Regions from separate parts of the Shewanella avicenniae genome, predicted to be linked through region 2. Evidence: predicted binding sites of a transcription regulator. Region 2 holds the regulator's gene; the other holds the start of a gene.
What was found. The regulator MetJ, encoded in region 2, represses methionine synthesis genes. The targets are predictions, from matches to a motif close to TAGACGTCTAGACGTCTA.
Positions count from the first base shown of each region.

Region 1 (3,434 bases), 2.1 Mb from region 2:
GTAACTTTTGGCTCTGCCAGATATAAAGATGACAACCCCATAGTTTTCATGGCTCTAGCGACTGAGCCTATGTTGCCTGAGTGAGTAGTTCCCACTAGCACAACCCGAATATTGCTTAGCATTTGACGACTTAATATTGATGTAAAAATAAGAGGCTGCATCCTATCACAGACCCGCACCATTGCTCACACAAAAATCGGTATTTGATATAACTTTCCTCTCATGTATAATACGCGCGTTTTTTTGACCGTTCTTTCACATCCAGGGGATTGCAATGCATCCAATGCTTACCATTGGTGTGCGCGCTGCTCGCGCCGCAGGCCAGATTATCATGCGTGGTTTTAACGAATTAGACCGCGTACAAGTTGATACCAAAGGTATTAACGATTTCGTATCAAATATTGATAAAGAAGCAGAAGCTGCCATTGTTCAGCAAATTCGCAAATCATACCCAGATCACAGCATCGTGGGTGAAGAAAACGGTGAGAGCCGTGGTTCAAATAATGATTATTTGTGGATTGTCGATCCGCTGGATGGCACCAATAACTTCGTTAATGGTGTACCTCACTTCGCCGTTTCTATTGCTTTACAAGTTAAAGGCAAAACTGAAGTGGCAATCGTTTACGACCCAGTCCGTGAAGAGCTGTTCTCAGCTGTACGCGGTCAAGGCGCTAAACTGAACGACTTCCGTATTCGTGCTAACAACCCAAATGACCTGAGCAAAAGCTTAGTGGCTACTGGTTTCCCATTTAAAGCACGTCAACACACCGAAACTTACATGAAGCTGTTTGCTGAAGCATTTGCCTCATGTACCGATATTCGTCGCGCGGGTTCAGCAGCATTGGATTTGGCTTACGTGGCTGCAGGTCGTGTGGATGCGTTCTTCGAAATTGGTCTGAAACCTTGGGATATCGCGGCTGGCGATCTACTCGTGCGTGAAGCGGGCGGTACTGTGGCTGAATTGTCGGGTGGTCACAACTACCTGATCAGCGGCAACATCGTCGCCGGTGGTCCAAAAGCTACTGCACTGTTGGTGAAAAAATTCCGCCCACAACTGAGCGAATCACTGAAACGCTAATAAGTGTTACACGCATAATGAAACGGCTTTCATGAGGAAGCCGTTTTTGTTTTCACCGCTTAATACGATAACTACCCTCATAGTATCCACCGACGAGGGCATTTGCGTTTAATCAAAACGCTATCGGCTATGCCTTTTCCCACGGGGTTATTGCGCTTAAATCACTCAAGTCATACGGTGTCAGCTGGTACACATAGTAGTTGAGCCAGTTACTGATCAGTAAATTGCCATGACCGAACCAGCGACCAATCGGTTCTTTAGTCGGGTCATCATCACGGAAGTAGTTCGCAGGCACCTCAGGATTGATACCGGCTTCTAAATCGCGGAAGTACTCATCGCGCAATGTGCCTTTGCGATACTCAGGGTGCCCCATGACAAACAAGTTGCGGTTGTCATTACTAATGACAATATAGGCGCCCGCCTCTTTTGACTCAGCCAATACGGTGAGGTTAGGATCTGCCTTTAACTCTTCAACATCCATCTGCGCGTAACGGGAGTGTGGTGCATAGAACACATCATCAAAGCCACGCAAAAGTGGTACATGTGCTTTGATACGCTGATGCTCAAACACCCCAGAACACTTGCGCTCCATGATCTTGCGTTTCAAACCATAAAGGTGGAATAAACCCGCATGCGCAGCCCAACACAGGAATAGCACTGACACGACGTGAGTCTGCGACCAATCAATCACCTCTTTGATATGATCCCAATAAATCACATCTTCAAAGTCTAACTGCCCCAACGGCGCACCAGTGATGATCAACCCGTCGTAGTTTTTGTGTTTGATATCTTCAAAATCACGATAGAAGGTATTTAAGTGATCCATAGGCGTATGCTTTGACTCACGGTCATGAATACGCAGCAAATCGATATCGATCTGCAATGGTGTGTTACTGAGCAGTCGCAGCAGCTGGGTTTCAGTCTCGATTTTATTAGGCATCAGATTGAGGATCAGCACCTTCATCGGTCTGATATCCTGATTGGCCGCCCGAGTCTCTGACATCACGAAGATGTTTTCAGATTCAAGAATACTGGCAGCAGGTAAATTATCAGGTACTTTTACGGGCATCGTTCGCCTCTACAGCATCGAATAGCGCCATCGCGCCAAGACAAAAATGGAGATTTCAGTGTGTCACAGGGGGCAGAATATCCTCACCCAGGCACCGAAACCTATTAAGTCTAGATCATACATAAAGACTTCTGGATGTCTATACATCCATGTTTATTTCTTGAGGTGTTATCAGCATACTTCTATCATGTGACTTTATTTTCTATCACGTTGAAACCATGACTGAAACAACTGCAATTCTGGTAGGCGCCAGTTCAATGTTGAGCAAGGAGATTGCCAAACAACTTTCAGCGGCGGGGATGAAGTTAGTCCTCTTGGCTGCTGCGCCTGAGACGTTGGATGACCTCGTCAGTCAGTTACCAGATTCTACCCAAGTATTTCCGCTCGACATTGCCGATGCCGCACACACTATCGATCAGTTACAACAAGTATGGCAGCAGGTCGGTGGTGCACAGTTAGTATTGGTCAACACTGGGTTGAACTCCTATCATCCCGACCTGCCATGGCAACTTGAAGACGAAATTATCGATGTTAACGTCAAAGGCTTTGCCGCTGTGTGCAATACCTTCTTTCGCCTATTTCGCGAACAAGGTTATGGCCAGTTGGCAGCAATTACATCGATTGCCGGTCTTCGTGGTGGACCGAGTGTGGCGTTCCATGCTGCGAAAGCATTCGCAATTAACTATCTCGAAGGGCTGTCGATGCATGCGCAGCGCTTGAAACTGCCGATTGATATCACCGATATTCAACTTGGTTTATTAGATAAGGCTGCCATGCAGCATTCTCAGCTGTGGTTATCGCCGGTTGAAGAAGTTGCCCGCCAAACGGTAAAAGCGCTACTCAAAAGAAAGCGTAGCGTGGTCGTGACTAAACGTTGGTACACAGTGGCATGGTTAACGAGATTGTTGCCGGAGTACATCTACAACACGCGTCACTGGAAGCAGAAGAAAAAACGTTAAAAGAAAAAGGCGCTCATTAGCGCCTTTTTTGTTATCGCCCCCGCGATATTAGAATACGTAACCCACACTCACCATGTAGACCCATGGGTCGATATCAGTAGCGATGGTCACTGCGGCGGTGTTTTCATTCGCATCACCGTAAGCGTAATCAAATGACACGTCTGAATCGATTTTAGCGTACCAAATAGATGCGTTCACCAGCAGCTTGTCAGTCACTTGATAGTCCAGACCTACTTGACCGGCCAGACCCCAAGAGTTTTCCATTGACAGGTTAGACAGCTTGCCGCCTAAGTCGTTAGTGAACTTAGTATCGAAAAAGTTGGTGTAG
Region 1 covers NZ_CP071503.1:1,455,279-1,458,712, reverse strand. The annotation lists gene trmJ (tRNA (cytosine(32)/uridine(32)-2'-O)-methyltransferase TrmJ) at 1-122, opposite strand, end outside; gene suhB (inositol-1-monophosphatase) at 275-1,078, shown strand; gene metA (homoserine O-acetyltransferase MetA) at 1,206-2,147, opposite strand; gene JYB87_RS06425 (SDR family NAD(P)-dependent oxidoreductase) at 2,366-3,106, shown strand; gene ompW (outer membrane protein OmpW) at 3,155-3,434, opposite strand, start outside.
Region 1: the regulator MetJ is predicted to act here: its motif matches at 2,280-2,297, upstream of metA (homoserine O-acetyltransferase MetA).

Region 2 (3,434 bases):
ATCATTCAGCAGGTCTTGCGGATCTTCAATACCGACCGACAGGCGGATCAGTGTCTCTTTAATGCCAGCTTCAGCGCGAGCTGCTGGCTCCATCGCACGATGGGTCATGGTGGCCGGAACTGCCACGAGGCTTTCCACCCCGCCTAAACTTTCCGCCACTGAAAAATAGTTAAGTGCGCTTAAAAATGCCGCCACTTCTTGCTCGCCACCCTTGAGCTCGAAACTCAGCATGGCACCAAAGCCTTTTTGTTGCTTGGCAGCGATCTCATGGCCGGGATGCGATTTCAACCCTGGATAATATACCTTGTCTACTTGATCGCTGTTGCTTAATAACGCAACTATTTGTTCGGCGTTACTTTGATGCTCGCGAATGCGCAATGACAAAGTGCGTAAACCACGCAGCGTGAGGTAACTGTCAAACGCGCCGCCGGTCAAGCCAAGGGTATTTGACCACCAGTGCAGTTGCTCAGACACCGCAGGATCTTTGGCAATGACGGCACCGCCAATCACATCGCTGTGACCATTGATGTATTTGGTGGTGGAGTGCACCACGATATCGGCACCCAAGGTCAACGGTTGTTGCAGCGCGGGGGATAAGAAGGTGTTATCCGCCACCAGCAGCGCACCAACCTTTTGGCATTCAGCGGCCATCGCCGCAATATCCACCACCCGCACTAACGGGTTGGAAGGGGTTTCAATCCATACCATTTTTGGCGTTTGCGCAAAGGCTTGATTGACTGCATTGGCATCGGTTTGATCAACCACCAGCAGCTTAAAGCTGCCTTTCTTGGCCAGATTGGTGAACAAACGATAGCTGCCACCGTAACAATCGTGCGGCACTATCAATAGGTCGTTTGGCCCAAGCAAGCTGGTGACCAGCGTAATCGCCGCCATACCACTGGCAGTGATTACGCCCGGGCAACCTTGTTCTAATTCACCGAGCGCATCGCCGAGAATCGAACGGGTTGGGTTACCTGAACGACTGTAATCAAACGCACGTGGATTTTTGTGGCCATCAAAGGCATAGTTAGTCGAAAGATAAATCGGCGGAACCACGGCCCCGTGCTGTGTATCGGATTCAATCCCTTGACGGACAGCCGCTGTTGCTATTTTCCGCTGTGTCATTTTCGACTCCTCTGCATGCGGTTCAACATCTATAGATGTCTGGACGTCTAAATTCTACCAAGCTAACCACTATCGTCAATAGGCATATAGACGTTTAGACATCTAAAAGTATAGAATTCTATCTATCCAACACAGTTTTTGCCTACCGACATTTGACTGGCTGCCTTTAGCGGTTAAAATCGGCGGCGAATTTAAGATATAGCAGGTGCAACGATGACTGAATGGAACGGAGAATACATCAGCCCATACGCTGAGCACGGCAAGAAGAACGAACAAGTGAAAAAAATCACTGTATCGATTCCGCTCAAAGTGCTGAAGATTTTGACTGATGAGCGTACGCGCCGCCAAGTAAACAATTTACGTCATGCCACCAACAGCGAACTGTTGTGTGAAGCCTTCCTGCATGCTTACACAGGTCAACCCTTACCGAACGATGGCGATCTATGTAAGGATCAACCCGATAGTATTCCTGCCGATGCCAAACGTCTGATGGACGAAATGGGCATTGAATGGGAAGAGTTAGAATAACGCTTGCCGTTAATCATTAAAGCGGTCTTTGACCGCTTTAATGCTTACTTATCATCATGCAGTCACTTATCGACCCCACCACGCTGCTACTCGCCTCGCTGATTATCTTTTCTGGGGCTGTGGTACAAAGCCTCATCGGCTTCGGCCTAGCCGTTGTCTCCGCACCGCTACTCTATATTGTTGACCCTGAATTGGTTCCTGTGCCAGTGATTTTAATGGGATTCACTATCTCGTTACTCACGCTAGTGCGCGAACGCAGCCATCTTGAATTTAATGGCTTGCAATGGGGCTTAGTGGGGCGTATTCCCGGCGGCTTAATTGGCGCCACTTTATTATTGCTGGCACCGCAGCCTGTACTGGGCTTAATGATTGCCGCGATTGTGGCAATTGCGATTCTGCTCAATGTAAAGCACTACAGTATTGCGGTGAACCGAGTCACCATGTTTATCGCTGGTATCTTTTCGGGGATTTTTGGCACTATTGCTGGCATTGGCGGCCCACCAATGGCGCTGCTGCTTACGGGGCGTGATGCGGGTAAGTTTCGTGCGGCACTGTCGGCCTTTTTTGCGCTTGCGAGTTTGCTCAGCCTGCTGATCTTATTGTGCGTTGGCAAACTACATTGGCACCATCTATTACTGGCATTGGTGCTCGTCCCAGCGGTATTTATCGGATTTTGGGTGTCGAATTTTATCGTGCCTTATATTGACCGGCGCCGCACACGTCAATTTACGCTTGCGCTTTGTAGCCTCAACGTCTTGGTATTAACAGTTAAATCCTGTTTAAGCTGGTAAAAAAAGAGCCCGCAATGGCGGGCTCAAAGACGCTAACAACCACAACTAACTTAGCTTGCGTTTCACGGATGTCGCTTTTAACTGACGCGGCGCTTAACTGATATAGCTTTGACCGGCATACAAAATGAAGTGCCGCAGTGCCAATACTCCGGTCAAACTGGCGCAGGCCGCTAATACGGTCACGCCTTTGCCATGACGCAGCTCGGCAGGGAGTAACCGTGATAACAGCGGAATACCAAAGCCCACCCCAACCACCAGCGCCCAGAACACTACTGCCCATTGGCCCGTGGTCAGTGACGCCAGCGCCGATGCTGCCGCACCACCTTTGAAGTACAGCGCGGAGAACAGCATCAGCAGAAACAGCATCTCGATACCCACAACAGGCAGCTCAACCCTATGCAAGCCACTGATTTCGGCGCTATGGCTATCGGTTTTAAACCAAATCAATGCGACTAAGGCATTGGCCGCTGCACCTGCAGAAATCCCTGACACCAAGAACAGCGCCGGTAAAATTGCGGTATTGAGCATCGGGTACACATTCATGGCAGAGATCAAAAAGCCAGTGTAAGCGCCCACCACAATCCCTAAGCCAAACAGCAACACTTCCAGCGGTTTGCGCCATCCAAGCAACGCCTCGGCAACTCCGCCCAATAGCGGCCAGTTGGCTAATGGCGCACGGAATACCAGCAGCGCATAGGCAAAGGTCAGCGGAATGTAGAGCAGCAGTGCAATCACCCCAATCGACATCACTGAGCTGAGATTGTAGTTAATCAAAATCAGCCAGAAGTGGAACGGTTTGGTCAGGTCAAACACCAAACACAGCATGCCTAAACAGATCGCCAGCGGTGCCACCAGTGCCGCCGCTTTGATAATTGGGCTTTCAAACTGTTCGCCTTTGGCCCAGCGTAGCGCCAATGCCACCATGACCGCCCCAGCGGACAACCCCGCCAGAAACAGATAGACCGCGATTACCCAGTGCCAAGTCACCGG
Region 2 covers NZ_CP071503.1:3,569,923-3,573,356, forward strand. The annotation lists gene metB (cystathionine gamma-synthase) at 1-1,125, opposite strand, end outside; gene metJ (met regulon transcriptional regulator MetJ) at 1,339-1,653, shown strand; gene JYB87_RS15725 (sulfite exporter TauE/SafE family protein) at 1,710-2,444, shown strand; gene nrfD (NrfD/PsrC family molybdoenzyme membrane anchor subunit) at 2,538-3,434, opposite strand, start outside.